Regions from separate parts of the Acidovorax sp. FG48 genome, predicted to be linked through region 3. Evidence: predicted binding sites of a transcription regulator. Region 3 holds the regulator's gene; each other region holds the start of a gene.

Evidence for each region. Region 3 encodes LexA, which represses DNA repair genes until DNA is damaged. Its sites were predicted from a motif close to ACTGTATNNNNATACAGT; they were not measured.
Region 1: recA (recombinase RecA) is a predicted target of LexA. The motif match lies at 1,766-1,783, and genes of this name have one in related genera.
Region 2: ACODSU_RS09960 (DNA topoisomerase IV subunit B) is a predicted target of LexA. The motif match lies at 1,689-1,706, and genes of this name have one in related genera.

What each region holds. Positions count from the first base shown of each region.
Region 1 covers NZ_JBMDJH010000001.1:214,448-217,820, forward strand. The annotation lists gene argC (N-acetyl-gamma-glutamyl-phosphate reductase) at 1-31, shown strand, start outside; gene recX (recombination regulator RecX) at 87-545, opposite strand; gene recA (recombinase RecA) at 630-1,706, opposite strand; gene ACODSU_RS00995 (MarR family winged helix-turn-helix transcriptional regulator) at 1,847-2,368, shown strand; gene ACODSU_RS01000 (LysR substrate-binding domain-containing protein) at 2,378-3,301, opposite strand.
Region 2 covers NZ_JBMDJH010000005.1:235,242-238,614, reverse strand. The annotation lists gene ACODSU_RS09960 (DNA topoisomerase IV subunit B) at 1-1,655, opposite strand, end outside; gene ACODSU_RS09955 (MFS transporter) at 1,786-3,003, shown strand; gene ACODSU_RS09950 (hypothetical protein) at 3,025-3,180, shown strand; gene ACODSU_RS09945 (class I SAM-dependent methyltransferase) at 3,271-3,373, shown strand, end outside.
Region 3 covers NZ_JBMDJH010000002.1:74,529-77,901, forward strand. The annotation lists gene ACODSU_RS03300 (D-2-hydroxyacid dehydrogenase family protein) at 1-677, opposite strand, end outside; gene lexA (transcriptional repressor LexA) at 1,781-2,455, opposite strand; gene ACODSU_RS03310 (asparaginase) at 2,539-3,373, shown strand, end outside.

The DNA of each region.
Region 1 (3,373 bases), on a different contig from region 3:
GCAGAACCTGCAGCTGATGCTGGGCGTCTAAGCACACCACAGCCCTAGCGAAGGTGGGTCGAAAGCCCTGCTTGTGAGCAGTGCGCTCATCCCTCGTCGGAATCGTCGGCGCCCTGCACGGCGCGCCGCACCACATCGCCCGAGAACCCCCGCGTCAGCAAGAAGCGCATCTGTTTGGCGCGGGTTTGCGGGTCGGTGGCGGGCTCGCCAAACTTGCGGCGCCACACCTCGCGGGCACGCTCCAGTTCGCTGCCTTGCAACTGGGCCACTGCCTGCTGCACGGCCTCGGCGCCCAGCCCTTTGGATTGCAGCTCCTGTCGGATGCGCGATGCACCCAGGCGCCCTGCGCGCCGGTTCAGCACCGACTCCACGACCCGCGCCTCGCTGATGAAGTCCCGGGCCTGCAGGTCGTCCAGCACGGCCTCCAGGTCTTCGCCCTCTTGCACATGGGGGCTGAGCTTGCGCTGCAACTCGGCCCGCGAATGTTCGCGCTGGCTCAGCAGCCGCAGTGCACGGCCTTTGAGCGAGAGCGCAGTGAATCCCATGGCTGACCAAACGCTATATTTTCAATAGCTGAAGGCGCATATGGAATGTGCGCCTTCAGGCAATTTGGCTTCAAAAACCGTCAATCACTCGTCGGCAGCCGCTGCCGGGGCCTGCAGTGCGCCAGGCAACAGCGCAATGCCCAGCCCTTCGCGCACCTTGTTTTCAATTTCACGGGCCAAGTCGGGGTTTTCACGCAAAAACTCGCGAGCGTTGTCGCGGCCCTGACCGATCTTCTCGCCGTTGTAGGCGTACCAGGCGCCGCTCTTTTCGATGACCTTGGCGTTCACGCCCATGTCGATGATCTCGCCTTCGCGGCTGATGCCCTCACCAAACAGGATGTCGAACTCGGCTGTCTTGAAGGGCGGGCTCACCTTGTTCTTGACCACCTTGACCTTGGTCTCGTTGCCGATGGCTTCGTCGCCCTTCTTGATGGTGCCGGTGCGACGGATATCGAGGCGCACGGAGGCATAGAACTTCAGCGCATTGCCGCCGGTCGTCGTTTCGGGCGAGCCGAACATCACGCCGATCTTCATGCGGATCTGGTTGATGAAGATGACCATGCAGTTGGTCTTCTTGATGGTGGCGGTGAGCTTGCGCAGCGCCTGGCTCATCAGGCGGGCCTGCAGGCCGGGCAGCGCGTCGCCCATTTCACCTTCGATTTCGGCCTTGGGGGTGAGCGCAGCCACCGAGTCCACGATGATCAGGTCCACAGCACCGGAACGCACGAGGCTGTCCACGATTTCCAGGGCTTGTTCACCGGTGTCGGGCTGGCTGATCAGCAGGTCGGACAGCTGCACGCCCAGCTTCTGGGCATATTGCACATCCAGGGCGTGCTCGGCATCGACAAACGCGCAGGTGCCGCCCTGCTTTTGCATCTCGGCCACCACCTGCAGCGTGAGCGTGGTCTTGCCCGACGACTCCGGTCCGTAGATCTCGACCACGCGGCCGCGCGGCAGGCCGCCCACGCCCAGGGCAATGTCCAGGCCCAGGGAGCCGGTGGAGACCACCTGGATGTCCTCGATCACCTCGCCTTCACCCAGGCGCATGATCGTGCCCTTGCCAAACTGCTTCTCGATCTGGGCGAGCGCGGCGGCCAGGGCCTTGGCCTTTTCGGTGTTCACGGGCAATGCGGGGTTGGTGCCTTTGACTGCGACGTCCATGAGAAACTCCTTGAAAAACAACAGGTTGGATGCTTGCACCGCTCTGCGGTTAATCACAGGCTGGATGCTTGAACAGTAGTTTATGCGAGCAATGAAATCCAGATAAAGCGATTTTTAGTCAGTTTGCCTGACAATATCGCATGGCCGATTTTTCTCCTGCCACCGTCTCCGCCACGCCCACCCCGGGAGCGGACGACCGCTGGCGCCAAACCCACCTAGGCCGCCTGATGGGCAGTGCATTGCGCCGCTTCGACGCGCGGGTGCTGCAGCTGATGGCGCGCAACGTGGAGGTGCCTCTAGCCTTGTCCAACCTCGCGGCGCGCGACCAGGTGACGGCCGCCCATGTGCACATCACCCGGCACCTGGCCTTGCAGGGCGACCGGCTGACCGACCTGGCCCAGCGCGCGGGCATGACCAAGCAGGCCATGGCCAACCTGGTGGACCAGTGCGAGGCCTGGGGGCTGGTCACACGGCAGGCAGACCCGCTGGATGCGCGGGCGCGCCGCGTGTGCTTCACGCCCACCGGCCTGGCGTGGCTGCAAGCGTTCCAGGATGCAGTGGCGCAGGCCGAGGCAGAGTTTCGCGCCGAGGTGGGCCATGACGTGGCCACCGTGGTGGCGATCGGGCTGGAAGCCTATGCGGGCGGAGATACGGGTGTCTAAGAACTGGTTTTATGCCCCCATCGGCTCGGCGCACGCCAGCAACCATTCCTTGAAGCACTGCAGCGCGTGCAGCTGCGTGCGGCCTTCGGGGTAGCAGAACCAGTAACCCACATCGCTCCGGTAGCCGCCGCGCAGGTCGGCATCGGGCAGGGGCTCGCGCACCAGGCCCGCCGTGATTTCGTCCTGCACCAGGCAGCGCGGCACCAGCGCCAGGCCCATGCCTGCCATCACGGCGCGGATCATGGTCTGAAACTGGTCGAACTGCGGCCCGGCCAGCGGGTCGATGAGGCCCTCCACCCCGTGCGTCTCGCTCCAGCGCAACCACGCCTCGGGCACGGTCACGTGGCGCAGCAGCGTGTAGCGGGCCACATCGCGCGGGGTGTGGATGGGCCAGTCGGCCACCTTGGTGCGGGGGGCGATCAGCGCCACCTCGTTGCCCGTGATGTGGTGGGCGTGCGCACCGGGCCAGTGGCCGTCGCCGAACAGGATGGCGCAGTCCAGCTCGGGGCGGGTGAAGTCGTAGCTGTGCACATAGGGCACAAAGTGCAGCGTGATTTGCGGGTGCTGCTGCTGGAACTGCGGCAGGCGTGGGATGAGCCATTTGGCCGCAAACGTGGGCAGGCTGGACAGGTGCAGCGCCCCCCCACCGTCATCGCTGGTGATCAGCTCCAGCGTGGCGGCCTCCAGCTGCGCCAGCACGCCACGCACCGCCTTTTCGTAGCGCTCGCCGGCGGGGGTGAGCGCCAGGCGCTTGCGGCTGCGTTCGAACAGCGGCACGCCCACCCAGGTCTCCAGTTCCTTGACCTGTTTGCTGACCGCGCTTTGGGTGAGGTGCAGGGCCTCGGCCGCGCGGGACACCCCGCCGAACCGCGTCACCGTGGAAAAAGCCCGCAGCAGGTGAAGGGGTGGCGAGAGGCGGCGAAGGGATGACATAGTAAGCAATCAAATCATTCCAAACAGGAATGTTATCAGGCATATCCATTGCTTGGTAGAGCGCATTGAATC
Region 2 (3,373 bases), on a different contig from region 3:
ACGTCCACACGGAACAGCGGCGGGCGCGCCACGTAGATGTGGCCAGCCTCGATGAGCTTGGGGAAATGGCGGAAGAACAGCGTGAGCAGCAGCACCTGGATGTGCGAGCCGTCCACGTCGGCATCGGACAGGATGCAGACCTTGCCATAGCGCAGGCCGCTCAGGTCGGGGGTGTCGTTGGGGCCGTGCGGGTCCACGCCAATGGCTACCGAGATGTCGTGGATTTCGTTGTTGGCAAACAGGCGGTCGCGCTCCACCTCCCAGGTGTTGAGCACCTTGCCGCGCAGCGGCAGGATGGCCTGGCTTTCCTTGTCGCGGCCCATCTTGGCGCTGCCACCAGCCGAGTCGCCCTCGACCAGGAACACTTCGTTGTGCGCCGTGTCGCGGCTTTCGCAGTCGGTGAGCTTGCCGGGCAGCACAGCCACGCCCGAGCCCTTGCGCTTTTCAACCTTCTGGCCCGCCTTCTGGCGCGTCTGCGCGGCCTTGATGGCCAGCTCAGCGAGCTTCTTGCCGTATTCGACGTGCTGGTTGAGCCACAGCTCCAGCGCCGGACGCACAAAACCGCTGACCAGGCGCACCGCGTCGCGCGAATTCAGGCGCTCCTTGATCTGGCCCTGGAACTGCGGGTCCAGCACCTTGGCCGACAGCACGTAGCTGGCGCGCGCAAACACGTCCTCGGGCAGCAGCTTCACGCCCTTGGGCAACAGACTGTGCAGTTCGATGAAGCTCTTGACGGCGTTGAACAGGCCGTCGCGCAGGCCGCTTTCGTGCGTGCCGCCCGCGCTGGTGGGAATCAGGTTGACGTAGCTCTCGCGCATGGGCTGACCGTCTTCGGTGAAGGCCACGGCCCAGGCGGCGCCCTCGCCTTCGGCAAAACTTTCGTTGTTGCGGTCGGCAAAACCCTCGCCCTCGAACAGCGGGATCACCGGATCGCCGTTCAGCGTCTGCATCAGGTAGTCGCGCAGGCCGCCTTTGTACTGCCACGTTTGCGTGTCGCGGGTTTTCTCGTTGACCAGCTGCACCGTTACGCCGGGCATGAGCACGGCCTTGCTGCGCAGCAGGTGGGTCAGCTCGCCCATGGGCAGGGCGCTGGATTCGAAATACTTGGCGTCGGGCCACACGCGCACCGAGGTGCCCTGCTTGCGCTCGCCCGCCTCCAGCGGCCGGGCCACCAGGGGCTCGATCACATCACCAGCCGCAAACACCAGCCGCGCCACCTTGCCCTCGCGATAGCTGGTGGCCTCCAGCCGGGTAGCCAGGGCGTTGGTGACCGACACGCCCACGCCATGCAGGCCGCCCGAGAAGCTGTAAGCCCCGCCTTTGCCCTTGTCGAACTTGCCACCTGCGTGGAGGCGGGTGAAGACCAGCTCGATCACCGGCGCGTTTTCTTCCGGGTGCATGCCGAAGGGGATGCCCCGGCCATCGTCTTCCACACTGACCGAGCCGTCGGCGTGCAGGGTGACGCGGATCTTCTTGCCGTGGCCGGCCAAGGCCTCGTCGGCGGCGTTGTCCAGCACCTCCTGGATGATGTGCAAGGGGTTGTCGGTGCGGGTGTACATGCCCGGGCGCTGCTTGACGGGCTCCAGGCCCTTGAGCACGCGGATCGAACCTTCGGAATATTCGCTGGCGGAAGCAGAAGACGGTTTGGCAGACATAGCGGCGGATTGTAGTGCGGCCACCGCCCTGGAGCTGGATAAAAAGACAGTCTTCGCGCGACCCTGGCGGCAACTGTATTGGTCGCGGGTGTATCTGCGCGTTTCACACAATCTGGCTACATTCCTGCGCATGCATATGAATCCTCCCAAACTATCCATGTTCCAGGTGCTGGCCTGCGGCGCGGCCATCGTGACCCTGTCCATGGGCACCCGCCACGGGTTCGGGCTGTGGCTGCTTCCCATCACCCAGGAGATGGGCTGGACGCGCCAGTCGTTCGCCCTGGCCATCGCCATCCAGAACCTGTCCTGGGGCCTGATCGGGATCTTTGCGGGCATGGCGGCCGACCGGTTTGGGGCCTTCCGCGTCCTGCTCGGTGGAGCGGTGTTGTATGCCTTGGGCCTGGCAGGCATGGCCCTGTCACCCACGCCCACGTTATTTGCACTGACGGCTGGCGTGCTGATTGGCGCGGCCCAGGCGGGCACCACCTATGCGGTGATTTACGGCGTGCTGGGGCGGCAGATTGCGCCTGAAAAGCGCTCCTGGGCCATGGGCGTGGCGGCGGCAGCGGGCTCGTTCGGGCAGTTTCTGATGGTGCCGGTGGAAGGCTGGCTCATCGCGGGCCTGGGCTGGCAGCAGGCGCTGCTGGCGTTGTCGATGGCGGTGCTGCTGATCGTGCCGCTGGCCTTTGGCCTGCGGGAGCCGGGCTTCAAGGGCACGGCCCCGGTCAAGCGCGACCAGACCATTGCGCAGGCGCTGGGCGAGGCCTTCCGCTACCCCAGCTTCAATCTGCTGATGGCGGGCTACTTTGTGTGCGGCTTTCAGGTGGTGTTCATTGGCGTGCACATGCCCAGCTACCTCAAGGACCACGGCCTGTCGCCCCAGGTGGCCAGCTATGCGCTGGCGCTGATCGGGCTGTTCAACGTATTTGGCACCTACATCGCGGGCACGCTGGGCCAGCGCATGCCCAAGCGCCACATCCTTGCCTTCATCTACTTTGCCCGCGCGGTGGCGATCAGCATCTTCCTGCTGGTGCCGCTGTCGCCGCTGTCGGTGTACGTGTTCTCAGCGGTGATGGGCGCGCTGTGGCTGTCCACCGTGCCCCCCACCAATGCCACCATCGCGCAGATCTTCGGGGTGCAGCATTTGTCGATGCTGGGCGGCTTTGTGTTCTTCAGCCACCAGATCGGCAGCTTCCTGGGCGTCTGGCTGGGGGGCTATCTGTATGACGCTACCGGCAGCTACGATATCGTCTGGTACATCGCGATTGGTCTGGGGATTTTTGCCGGGCTGGTGAACTTGCCGGTCAAGGAAAGCCCGATCTCGCGCAGCAGCCCACAACCCGCCTGACCTGTTGGACCCCCTCCCTGCATGAGCCACACCACCCCGCCCCGCAAAACCACGCCGCGCGCCCTGCGCTGGCTGGGCGGCGCCGTGGCCGTGCTGCTGTGCCTGGTGGTGTTTGGCTTTTACACCGTGCCCGAATTCATGGTGATGCTGGCAGACCAGATGTGGGCGTGTTTTTGACCTGCTCCACAACATTTTCAAGCGTTTTTGGCCGCAAGCGATAGTGAGTCATGCGCTGGCAGCTATCATTTTTATAGTCTCATGCATGGTATGCACGGTACAGAGGCCCCTTCGGAATGGGTGCGGCGCTGGAGCCACCTGATCGCCCCCCACAGCGCCGTGCTGGACGTTGCCTGCGGCGCCGGGCGCCACC
Region 3 (3,373 bases):
ATGCCCCGCGTCTCGTCGTTCAGGCGCAGGTGCAAAGAGATCACGTCGCATTGCGAGAAGAACTCTTCCCGCGTGGCTGCTGCCTGGTAGCCGTCCGTCAGCGCCTGCGCGCGCGATGCTTCACGGCCCCAGACGCGCACGTTCATACCAAAAGCGCGCCCGTACCCGGCCACCAGTTGTCCAATGCGGCCATAGCCCCAGATGCCCAGGGTCTTGCCCCTCAGCACATTGCCGATCCCGAAGTTGGCGGGCATCGAGGCGGTCTTGAGACCTGACTGCTGCCAGGCGCCATGCTTGAGATTGGAGATGTACTGGGGCAGTCGGCGCATGGAGGCCATCACCAGGGCCCAGGTCAGCTCAGCCGGTGCCACCGGGGACCCAACCCCCTCTGCCACGGCAATGCCGCGCTCGGTACATGCCGCCACATCAATGTGGCTGCCAATCTTGCCGGTTTGTGCAATGAGCTTGAGCCGAGGGAGCTTCTCGACCAATTGGCGCGTGATCTGGGTCCGTTCACGGATCAGCACGATGATGTCTGCATCTTTGAGCCGCACCGAAAGCTGCCCCAGCCCCTTGACCGTGTTGGTGTAGACCTTGGCGGTGTATGCGTCGAGCCGCGATGCGCAATGCAGCTTGCGCACTGCATCCTGGTAATCGTCGAGGATCACAATGTTCATCCCGACATTGTGCCTTGGTGGGCGCGGAGAAGAACCACCCAAGCCCTGTGGGCATGCCAAAGCCCCCAGTTTTTGGTGACGGAGTGCTGCGGAGATACCAGAACAGAAATGGCCTTATCACTCCGCACGACCGCACGACCGCACGACCGCACGACCGCACGATTGGCGCAGGTGGGCCTCCGTGTTTGGTGTCGATCAAGATTTGGTAAGGCTCAGCACCAGCCTCGGGGCTGTGGGTGCAATCCTGGCACCACCTCATCGGCTGTAGCTCCGTAGTCTGAAGGGAAGGCCGCCACAGTGAGGAATATCAAAGAGCGCTTGCCACCTTAGCCCCCCAATGTCCAGCAAATCAGGCCCTGAGAGCCTCGGATGCCGCCAAGCGGTCCAGCTCTGCGCAGACATCTGCCATGCGGCCTGCAATCACCAGGCGTCCGGTACCTGCGGCGTCAGAAGCCCGGCGCAGCACTTTGGTTGTTCGTGGGCCGCAGGAAGCCGTACCCACCGCTGATAGGAAAGCTTGCCGTTTGCTGCCGGCCATGTGCGTTGGCAGAAAAGAGCGCTGCGTGTCGGGCAAACGGGCAGGGCTTTCTGGCGCTCGTGCAGGTGGTTTGGCCGTAAAAGGCCAGTTCCCGCGAGGAGCGCGTTGTCCTTGGTGCTGTTCAGCACGATGAAGTGTTGCAACGTCTGCAGCCCGTCTTTGGGAAATAAACGGCGATGCACTCCCAAATTCAGTGAGCTCTCTTGTCTCTGCTTGCGCCGGTAGGGTCGTCTTGTCTGCAGACGCTAGCTCCGCACTCGCAAACAGCTTTTTGAGGCTGCGAACAGGGCTCTGCAGGGCAGAAAGGGTGAACAAAGCAATTCCCATGTGAAAACTCCGAAAGTCGGGGGTTGAACATAGGCAGGATTGCAACGTGGCTGAGTACCAGAACACCCAAAAGCAGCGCGAGACCATCCCCTGCGGTGCAGGCAACTGCTCCGCCGATTCATCACACATTGCCTGGGAGTTGTTGGCACTCAACGGGATCCGCATCGCAGGGCTGGTGTACCGATCAGAATCTGTCCACCAAACGCCCGCCACCCACGGTGCGGCCCCTGAGCGCGTGCTACATCAGCATGGTGTTGCGGATAAGGCCCACTGCCAGGCCTTCTATCTCAAAGGGCTCACCTGGCTGCACCACGATCACGGGATAGTCGGGGTTCTCAGGCAACAACTCAATGGCGTTGGCGGTGCGGCGAAGGCGCTTGACAGTGACGTCGTCACCCAGGCGGGCGACGATGATCTGGCCGTTGCGGGCTTCGCGGGTGGACTGAACGGCCAGCAAATCGCCATCCATGATGCCCGCGTCACGCATGGACATGCCCCGCACCTTGAGCAGGTAATCGGGCTTGTGCTGGAAGAGGCTGTTTTCTACGCTGTAGGTCTGGTCTACATGTTCCTGCGCGAGAATGGGCGACCCCGCAGCCACCCGGCCTACCAAAGGCAAGACCAGTTGCGACAGGCCCGGGATGGGCAGGCTGAACTGGCTGCCGCGCGCGGCGTTGATGGAGCGCACCGTGTCGCCGCGCAGGCGGATACCCCGAGAGGTGCCGCTGACCAGCTCGATCACCCCTTTACGGGCAAGAGCCTGAAGGTGTTCTTCTGCCGCATTGGCTGACTTGAAACCCAGCTCGGCCGCGATTTCTGCGCGGGTGGGAGGCGCGCCGGTGCGTGCGATAGCGGTCTGGATGAGATCCAGAATCTGCTGCTGGCGGGCGGTGAGTTTGGGGTTGTCGAGCATGGTGGTTTCCGGTGCGGGCGGTTACAGTGATGAACAACTGTTTTTTAATCCAGTAACTGTATTTTTCACCAGTTTTTCGGAGTATGCAAGTGAGTGGGCAAAAAATTGTGGTTTTGGGCACCGGTGGCACGATTGCGGGCACCTCGGCCCAAGCGGGGGACAACATTGGCTACACCGCCGCGCAGGTGGGCGTGGAGCAAATGCTGACGGCTGTGCCAGGTCTGCAGGCTCTGGCAGGGGGCGCCTTGGTTGCAGAGCAAGTAGCGCAGATCGACAGCAAGGACATGGATGGCGAGGTGTGGCGCACGCTGGCATTGCGGTGCGCCCACCACCTGAATGACCCGGAGGTGAAGGGGTTGGTCATCACCCATGGTACGGACACCCTGGAAGAAACGGCGTGGTTCTTGCACGAAGTGCTGGACGCCGCCAAACCCGTGGTGCTGACCTGCGCGATGCGGCCTGCCACAGCCTTGACCCCCGATGGCCCCCAGAACCTGCTGGACGCGGTGGCAACGGTATTGGCGCCAGGTGCCACAGGTGTGCTGGCTGTTGCGGCGGGTGAAGTGCATGGCGCACGGCATGTGCAAAAAGTGCATCCCTACCGCGTCAATGCCTTCAGCTCGGGGGATGCTGGACCTCTGGGGTGGGTGGAAGAGTGTGTGGTCCGTTGGGCATGCAATAGCCCAGTAGTGCCGGTAAATAATGTCGATGGTGCTATGAATAATATAGTGAGCGCTGCGACTTGGCCGTGGGTGGAAATCGTCATGAACCATGCGGGGGCATCGGGCAGGGCGGTGGATGCGCTGGTGCGAGAGGGCGTGCAGGGCCTGGTGGTGGCCTGCACCGGCAATGGCACGATCCACCACGATCTGGAGGCTGCTTTGGTGCGCGCGCAGAACGCCGGAGTGCGGGTGGTGC